3 regions of the Bacillus sp. OTU530 genome follow, and region 2 is predicted to be linked to each of the others. Evidence: predicted binding sites of a transcription regulator. Region 2 holds the regulator's gene; each other region holds the start of a gene.

Region 1 (3,290 bases), on a different contig from region 2:
GAAAAAGTGGCATATATTATCCTATTTTACTACCTCACCAGCATTAATCAACCTTTAGCATCTTTCGTTATGATCTTGTAGAAGAAATAGGGTTGCCTTCTGTAACTCCTTGAAATTGAAAATATTCTTTCGCGTTGTTGTAGGCGATTGCTTGGACGATTCTCCCTAATAATTCCATATCCTTTGGAACCTCACCATTCTCTACCCATTCTCCAATCAGATTGCAGACAATTCTTCTGAAATATTCATGTCTCGTATAAGATAGAAAGCTTCTAGAGTCTGTCAGCATTCCAATGAACCGGCTAAAAAGCCCTACATTGGAGAGTGCTTTCATTTGCTCTAGCATGCCTTCCTTCGTATCATTAAACCACCATGCAGTACCGAATTGGATCTTTCCTGGTGTCTTTCCATCTTGAAAGCTATTGATAATACTTGCAATGACATAATTATCAGTAGGATTTAAAGAATAGATAATCGTTTTTGGAAGCTTGCCAGCCTGTTCTAAAGAATCCAGGATTGAAACGAGTGGTTTGGCAATTTGATCATCATTAATTGAATCATAACCGGTATCAGGTCCTAATCGCTTAAACATGTTTGTATTATTGTTGCGATGGGCATTAATATGGAACTGCATCGCCCAACCGAGATCTGCATATAGCTTGCCTAAGTGAATTAATGTAAAGGTTTTAAATTTCTTTTCCGCTTCTAAGGAGAGCTTGCTGCCAGTTAATCTTTCTGCAAAGATTTCCTGTACTTCATCAAAGGTCGCTTCTTCATAAACCATTGAATCTAATGCATGATCAGAGACGACACCGCCAACTAAGTGGAAGAACTGAACCCTCACTTCAAGTGCAGCGAGATAGTCCTTATAGTTCTCAATCTTTACTTGGGAAGCTTGCTCAAGCTTCCCAACCCATTCTAGAAATCCATCTCGGTTGATTTCCAAGCCTTTATCCGGTCTAAAACCCGGAACAACACTGACAGGATAGTCTTCATCTTTTTTTAATAATTGATGATATTTTAAGCTATCTGTCGGGTCATCAGTTGTGCAAACCACTTTAACATTTGATTTTACGATGAGGTCACGGGCGCCAAATCCTTCTCCAGTTATAAGGGCATTCGCTTTCTCCCAAATCCCTGAAGCACTTTGTTCGTTTAATGTTTCGTAAATGCCAAAGAATCGCTGCAATTCTAAATGAGTCCAATTATATAAAGGATTTCCTATTGTCATTGGAACCGTCTTTGCCCAGGCAAGAAATTTTTCATAATCACTTGCATTTCCGGTAATATATTCTTCTGGGATTCCATTTGCTCTCATTGCTCTCCATTTATAATGATCACCATAAAGCCAAGCTTCTGTAATATTTTTAAATTTTTTATTTTCATAAATTTCTTTAGGGCTTAAATGACAATGATAGTCAATAATCGGCATTTCCTTCGCATAATCATGGAACAGAGAGATAGCGGTTTTATTTTTAAGTAAAAAATTTTCATTCATAAATTTTTCCATTATTTCACCATCCTACAGTTTTTTGTTAACGTTAACATTTTTAATTAAAAAAATAATAGGACGGAAGTGACTTATGAATGTTAACGTTAACATTTCTCCTTCATTCTACTTTTTATTTCTTTTTAATGCAATAGGGATTTGTATTTTTTTCTAATAAACTCCATTTTTCAAAAAGAACAAGTGTATATACAGGACTAAAAATGTGGTCGTTCGTTCTAAAAAACTCGTGGATTGGCGAGCTGTTAGGAAAAAGCAAAAGCAAAAGCGTAGCTACCTTACAACGTATTCCTAAAATTTTCGAATACGTTAAATTGGCTTCCGGATGAAAATTTATATTTTCTTTCTTGCAGCGCAACAAAAATCTACTCCTGCTCAAAAAGCTATATCATTCTGCCCGGGAGGTAGAATGATATAGCTTTTTAATCGGTTGTTCTTACCGAATTTAGGAAGAAGGAAGTATTCACCATTTGGTCAATTTCTTTTGAACTATTTGTGAATATGTTCACAAAACTGATGCTTCTTACAAACTTTCAAATATACTAAGGGTGTAATCATTACTTAATCCAATTTGAAAGGGAGCGATCTTGTATGTTTGGAAAGTTTGTTAGGGAAAATCGAATTGCAGCAGCTCTTTTAACAGTTCTTCGTTTATATTTAGGATACTCTTGGTTTACAGCAGGACTAGGAAAATTACAAAGCGGTCAATTTGATGCAGCTGGCTTCTTAGCTGGAGCTGTTGCAAAACCAGTTGCTGGTCCAGATGGCGTTGTCTATGGATGGTATGTATCTTTCTTAAAAAACCTGGCTCTTCCGAATGCGGACTTATTTAACATTGTAATTCCATTAGGTGAAACGCTTATAGGTCTTGGATTGTTGCTCGGCTGCTTAACAACAGCGGCGGCGTTCTTTGGTCTTGTAATGAATTTTAGCTTCTTGCTTGCGGGAACTGTTTCTCATAATCCAACTGACATTCTATTAGGCGGAATTATTTTAGCAGCTGGGTTTAACGCCGGTGTATTTGGTTTAGACCGATGGGTAATTCCATTTATTCGTAAAACTATTTTGAAACAAAATACTAGCATTAAAAAGACTGAAAACATTAAAGTAAAACCTGCGCTATAGATTTTTCAACACAGTACAAAAGCATGTGGATTGCTTTAAACATACTAAAATTAGAAGGGGATACTATGTTCAATATAAAGGCATAGATCCTCTTATTTTTTACATAGCATACTCCATAATCAAATATTAAAAAGATGGTATATAATATATATGTTGAAGAAGGAATAACCATTTTATGTTGGAATTATCCATTAAAATAAGAAGCTAATTAAAAATATACCCCTCACTAATGAGGGGTATATCCTATTGATCTCGTGCAAGTTCTTTTCTATTGGGAGCAAGTGGTGGCTGTTCTAACCACTTGTTTTTCACCATAATATCGAACCAGTTTTTGGTAGTTCCTAATGTTTTTAGAATTGCTTTTTCATAAGCTACAGCTAGGTCTTTTCGCATGGCTCCTGCTAGACCTGTCCCATAATATACTTGTGCAGTTTGAGCCAAGAAGCCCATATGATACAACATTAATTTATCTGAAAAAGGAGAGTCTTTTGACGTTGTAACCTCTGATTCCCACGACATTGGAACTGGCAAATTATCATTGTGCATAATTTTTGAAAGGGCTTGTAGGTTTTCATCTGCGGCTTGTTCTAATTCCTCAAAAAACTTTCTTACTTCTTTCGATTCTGTGACTTGACTGAATCCAATTGAAAGAGTTTTT
Region 2 (3,290 bases):
AGTATGAACGCGAGGCGAAGCTCCAGATAGCTTCCGGACATTGGGCTATTATCAGCTTTCTCACGGCCCTTCTCATTATTCTATGGCTTTTGAGAAAAGACCGGGGGCAGATTAGCACAAATGGCCAAAAATCAAATGCGGCTACAACAGTCGTTTGGATGATAACAGGGGTCTTCTTGGCCTTCTTCGCACAGACGATTGCAGGAATGATTGAAATGAAAGTATTCGGTATTGAACCCGGTTCCGAAAACACAGAACAGCTCATTGAAATTGCAGCTGCCACACCTTGGTTCATTCTTGTAACATCTGTGTTGGCGCCTGTACTCGAGGAAATTGTTTTTAGAAAAATTTTATTTGGAACACTCTATAAACGTTATAACTTTTTGGTTGCGGCAATTATCAGCTCCCTAATCTTCGCTGCCGTTCATTTGGATTTCTCCCATTTACTCATTTATATGTCCATGGGGATTGTGTTTGCCTTTCTATATGTACGAACACAAAGAATTATTGTTCCTATCACAGCTCATGTGATGATGAATACCTTTGTTGTACTTATAAATCTTGTATTTAAAGACGACATAGAGCGAATGATGCAAAAAGCTGAAAAACTGCAAGCATTTATCGGAGGATTTTAATTATGCGAAGCTCACCACTGTTTATGGCCACACTATATTTTGTTCTCGGTTCTGTTTTCACATACTTAGCCGTGACAAGTGTGGAGACTACGATTTGGAACTTTTATACGCTGCTTTTAATTGTTATGGCAACATTCGATTTTGGACTAGCCTTAAGGCTCATCCTTCTGAATATCAGGCTGCGAAAGCTAAAAACGCCTAAAAAATAAAAACGCGGGACATCTGCCGCGTTTTTTTTATTTTGGATAATGCTTGAGGAAGTAGACAAGCGTCTGCAATTCCACTGCCAAATCAATATGATGAATACGAATATGCTCTGGAACATCAATCCGAGCCGGCGTAAAATTCAATATACCTTCTATTGCAGTTTTCGCCAATCGATCTGTTACTGACTGCGCTACATGAGAAGGCACCGTTAAAATTGCTACCTTAATATCATCCGTAAGTCTCTCTTCTAGTTCATCTAGATGATAAACAGGGATATCCGCAATCGTTGACCCGATTTTTCCTGTGTCTACATCAAATGCCATCTGAATCCTTGTATTATTATTTTTCGTGAAATTATAGTTTAAGAAAGCGGTTCCTAAATTCCCAACCCCAATTAAAATAACCCCAATTACATCGTCCTGATCGAGTGTTTGACTAAAAAATGATAAAAGATAATTTACATTATAGCCGTATCCTTTTTTTCCTAATGCGCCAAAATAGGAAAAATCTCTTCGAATCGTAGCGGAATCTACCTTCACTGCCTCACTCAGCTCAGCTGATGAAACACGCTGCTTACCAGAAAGTGATAAATTTTTAATAAACCTGTAGTATAAAGGCAATCGTTTCGCAGTTGCCTGCGGAATCTTCGGCTGCTCCATAGATGTTCCCCCTCCTCGCTTCTCCCTACTCCATTTTATATGTTATTAGAATAAATTTGTAGAAGTTTATTCATCTAAAGCTTTCTTTGTATAATAGAACTAGACTATGTCACTCAATTTAAACTATACACTATTTTTAGTTATATTGAAAAACATAAGTTTTATGTAAGAGAGACGAACTAGAGGTGATTGCATTGATACTACTACAAGTGAATGGATTGGTAAAGCAGTATGGCGCTGATGTAATTCTATCAAATATAAAGCTAGAGGTACAAACACGTGACCGCGTTGCGCTTGTCGGCCGCAACGGTGCGGGTAAATCTACGCTTTTAAAAATCATTGCCGGCGAGCTATCGTATGATGGAGGAGAAATCATCAAGCCAAAGGATGTAACAATGGGATATCTAGCCCAGAATACTGGATTAGAAACTTCCTTAACCATTTGGGAGGAAATGATTACCGTATTCGCTGAGCTGCAAGCAACCGAGCGGGAAATCCGCCGGCTAGAGCAAGAGATGGGACGCGAGGAAGTATTTACTGATGAAACGCGCTACAATAAACTGCTTTCCGATTATGACAGATTACAGCAAACGTATAAAGAAAAGGGAGGCTATCAATATGAAGCAGATATTCGTTCCATATTGAGCGGGCTGGGTTTTCCGATCGAAACGCACGGCACAGTCATCTCTACCTTAAGCGGCGGGCAGAAAACGAGGCTCGCTCTCGGCAAGATGCTGCTTACAAAACCAGATTTACTTATTCTGGATGAACCGACAAACCATCTTGATATTGAGACACTTACATGGTTAGAGCAGTATTTACAGGGCTATCCCGGAGCAATCTTAATTGTTTCACATGATCGCTATTTCTTGGATCGTCTTGTAACACAGGTATACGAAATTTCCAATAAGCAAAGTAAAAAATTCACAGGAAATTATAGTAAATATTTAGAAGAAAAAGCTGCCTCCTATGAACTGGAGATGAAGCGCTATGAAAAGCAGCAGGAAGAAGTATCAAAAATACAGGATTTCATCCAACGAAATATCGCTCGTGCTTCTACAACCAAACGGGCGCAAAGCAGACGAAAACAGCTTGAACGAATGGACTTAATGGAAAGACCTCTCGGCGATGAAAAATCGGCTTCCTTTCACTTTGATATTGACCGGCAAAGCGGAAATGATGTGCTAAAGGTGAAAGATTTAAAAATAGGATATGCAAACGAGGCCATCGCTCAGCATATTCATATGCATCTTACACGAGGGGACAGCATCGCTCTTGTTGGACCGAACGGAATTGGAAAATCAACGCTTCTAAAATCCATTATCGAACGGCTGAAGCCGCTGCAAGGAACGATTTCCTTTGGTTCAAATGTTACGGTTGGCTACTATGATCAGGAACAAGCAAACTTGACCTCCTCCAAACGTGTTCTGGATGAGCTATGGGATGAATTCCCGCTAAAACCGGAAAAAGAAATTCGTACAGTTCTCGGCAACTTTTTATTTTCTGGAGATGATGTATTAAAGCCCGTCTCTTCGTTAAGCGGTGGCGAAAAGGCTCGTGTCGCCCTCGCTAAACTTATGATGCAAAGGTCAAACTTTCTAATCTTGGATGAGCCGACAAACCATCTGGATTTAAGTAGTAAAGAAATATTAGAGAATGCCTTAATCGATTTTCCTGGCACCCTTTTATTTGTTTCCCATGACCGTTATTTTATCAATCGTGTAGCTACAAAGGTGATTGAGCTGTCAAGGGAGGGCTCAGAGGAGTATCTAGGTGACTATGACTATTA
Region 3 (3,290 bases), on a different contig from region 2:
ATAGCTTTGTGCTTGATTGTAGTAATAGTAGCCAAGGAATCCCCCTCCAACTAATACAAGCAAAGTGACAATGTTTACTACGATAAGTCTTCGAAACTGATTCATTCATCCTCTTCCTTTCTGCCCTCTTTGATTTCTATTGTAAAAACAGTCTATCTCTCGCAGAAACATTACAATTGTTCCTATAAGATTTAAAAGCTAAAGACTGTTGAGACACCGTTATCTTTCTGATCAAGCGTCCTTTTATAAGGTTACATCGCAACTCCAATTGACCGATATGTATAAAAGTCGGTCTAACGGATCCTTTTGCTTTGAGATTCATAGTAAAAACAATGCTAAAACCATCCAGCAAAAAATGAATTGGATAGTACGGTGCCGAATTACACAGTTATACGGAGGTGTATAGTACGGAACCGAATTATATGGCAATACGGAGGCATGAAACCTCATTCATAGCGTTCCGTATTTAACCCAACCATATCATGTAGGAAACACGTTATGATCCTTTGCATACTGTAAGCCACCCTGGATTTTCTCCAGTAGATCCATCAAAAGCAACTGTTCCTCTTTGGTCATCTTCGAGAAAATATTTGTAATATGGGTACTATAAAGAGGAGCCAATGTACCCACGATTTGCTGACCTTTTTCTGTTAGATGAATTGCTGTTTTTCTTCGATCCTCAGAAATGCTCCTTCTAATAAATTCATCCTTTTCAAGCCCATCCAGCAAACCTGTTATGGTGGAACGAGTGACTCCTGCATAATCAGCTAACTCTGAAGGATTCAGAGGGCGCTCCTGCTTCAACAAAATTGCCAGGATTTTAAACTTTCGGTCTGAGAGACCAAAGTACGATAGCTTGGAAGTCAGTTCATGTTGTACCTCATGTGTGACCCGCAGTAACTGAATCAATACATCAGACGGTTTATCTGGAGCCGACATAATCATCTGTTTCATATTGGATTCAATGCCTGGCTGCATGTTTTCCTTCATATATTTCACCTTCCAATATCATAAGTAACCTTATTGTACGGTACCTTATTAATTGTCGTCAAGATTTCTGCTAAATTTTAAAAGGGTCTGTATGAAATACTAACGGCAAAACGCGGATATTGTCCACTACCCGTTAGCTTAGTAATATCTCGATAATGTCCCCTTTCAGTTGAAGAACCTCAGGGGGACCATACTTTGTGTACACAATTGCCTTCATTTTATCCCCCTTCAATTCTTTATATTTATGAACATCTACGAATAAATAGAATAATATTTTTTCGCACCATAACCTAAATTTTGGTAGACCCCTAGAATGTAACTATGAAATAAATACCTAAAAACCCTATCCATAATATGGAAATCTCTTTAAGATAACCTTATTCATTTGATAGAAAAGACTTCTATCAGCCTCATCCTTAGCACAAGCCCCACCTATGCTTTGTACTGCTGGCAGCCACGCGTACCACCCAACCTAATTGCTAATTTAGCATTAGGTTGTAAATAGCTCTTTGATTACTTGTAAAAAAATTAACGGTCACAGTCTCGAATTTCGCTTACAGGTGATCCTGTCAGAATTATTTTATGTGCCTATACTCCCTTCTCCTATACCATTAATGTATAATACTTAACCTTGCCATCTTTAGATCAAATCCCTAATTTAAGTGATTATGAAAGTGGAAGGTATGAGTCTTCCTTAATGATTATGATGGCTGTTGCAAAGAGAATAATTGGAGAAGAAAAACAAAAACATATTTTCTATTTTTACCATCGAAATGTTGTAAAGTTGTCACAACCCCAATCTTCAACATAAAGAAGGATGTGATACATTGATAAAAAGGTGAACTTCCACCAATTATTGTGAAGTTTTGAACAAAGTCTATATGCTAAAATTTGTGATTAATTGAGCAAAAAGGGAGGTGTGCATGGGTGTATAAAAAACAAGAACGTACCTTGGTGTGGTTAGCCTTTATTGTAGCTGCAATTATGGGATTATCATTTATTGGACGAATCATTTCAGGATAAGGAAAGGTGAATTTCAAATGGGAAATGAAGAAGCTGTCTTTTTTAGTCGCGTACTAACGGAACTTACATTATCTTTTCATATCATTTACGCAACTATTGGTGTCGGTATCCCTCTCATGATTATGATTGCTCAGTGGGTTGGCATTAAGAAGCAAGATGAACATTATATTCTATTAGCAAGACGATGGACCCGTGGTTTTGTTATTACAGTGGCTGTTGGTGTTGTAACAGGTACTGCAATTGGATTGCAATTGTCTCTACTCTGGCCTAATTTTATGGAACTGGCAGGAAATGTTATTGCCCTCCCGCTATTCATGGAAACATTCGCATTCTTCTTTGAAGCTATCTTTTTAGGCATCTATATATACACATGGGATCGTTTTAAGAATCCTAAAAAACATCTGTTACTGTTAATTCCAGTAGCTATAGGAGCATCTTTCTCCGCAATCTTTATTACCGTTGTTAATGCATTCATGAATGCGCCACAAGGGTTTGATATAGTAAATGGGCAATTAGTAAATGTAAATCCGATATTGGCAATGTTCAATCCTGCCATGCCTACTAAGGTTGCACACGTTTTGGCTACTGCTTATATGACATCAGCATTTGTACTAGCGTCTATAGGGGCGTTTCGTTTATTGAAGGGTTCCAATCATGTTTACCACAAAAAAGCATTACTGCTTACGATGAAGATGGGCTTAATCTTTTCGATTGCTGCCGCAGTAATTGGAGATTTTTCAGGAAAATACCTAGCAGAATACCAACCGGAGAAACTAGCTGCCGCTGAGTGGCATTTCGAAACAGAAAAGGGAGCTCCCCTCATTCTGTATGGTGTCCTTGATGATGGGGAAGTAAAGTATGCCATTAAAATCCCATTTGCACTTAGTATCCTAGCTCATAGCACCCCAAACGCGGAGGTTATAGGACTTGATCAGTTTGCTAAGGATGAAACTCCTCCTCTTTATATTCATTATTTATTTGATGTCATGATTACAATTGGTGTATGGATGACTCTGTTGTCATTTGTCTTCCTAATCGGATCCTGGCGAAAATGGAAGTTGATATCGTCTAAATTATTCCGTTGGCTCATTGTACTTGGAGGTCCTCTTTCTATCATTGGCATTGAAGCCGGGTGGTGGATGGCTGAAGTAGGCCGTCAACCGTGGATATTGCGAGGACTTATGCGGACAAAAGAAGCGGCAACCACAAGCGGTCAAGTAGATGTCATGTTACTCTTGTTCTCTGGATTATATATTATTTTAGCAATTGGCAGTGTA

Evidence for each region. The regulator Rex, encoded in region 2, represses fermentation and respiration genes when NADH is low (regulators of the CRP and FNR family bind a similar motif). The targets are predictions, from matches to a motif close to TTGTGAAATATTTCACAA.
Region 1: the regulator Rex is predicted to act here: its motif matches at 2,001-2,018, upstream of AAHB12_RS20960 (DoxX family membrane protein).
Region 3: the regulator Rex is predicted to act here: its motif matches at 1,847-1,864, upstream of AAHB12_RS27170 (cytochrome ubiquinol oxidase subunit I).

What each region holds. Positions count from the first base shown of each region.
Region 1 covers NZ_JASATP010000033.1:44,103-47,392, reverse strand. The annotation lists gene uxaC (glucuronate isomerase) at 68-1,510, opposite strand; gene AAHB12_RS20960 (DoxX family membrane protein) at 2,099-2,632, shown strand; gene AAHB12_RS20955 (DUF3231 family protein) at 2,876-3,290, opposite strand, start outside.
Region 2 covers NZ_JASATP010000084.1:3,925-7,214, reverse strand. The annotation lists gene AAHB12_RS29860 (CPBP family intramembrane glutamic endopeptidase) at 1-635, shown strand, start outside; gene AAHB12_RS29855 (YdiK family protein) at 638-844, shown strand; gene AAHB12_RS29850 (redox-sensing transcriptional repressor Rex) at 872-1,501, opposite strand; gene AAHB12_RS29845 (ABC-F family ATP-binding cassette domain-containing protein) at 1,696-3,290, shown strand, end outside.
Region 3 covers NZ_JASATP010000061.1:6,462-9,751, reverse strand. The annotation lists gene AAHB12_RS27180 (HlyD family secretion protein) at 1-105, opposite strand, end outside; gene AAHB12_RS27175 (MarR family winged helix-turn-helix transcriptional regulator) at 481-990, opposite strand; gene AAHB12_RS27170 (cytochrome ubiquinol oxidase subunit I) at 2,031-3,290, shown strand, end outside.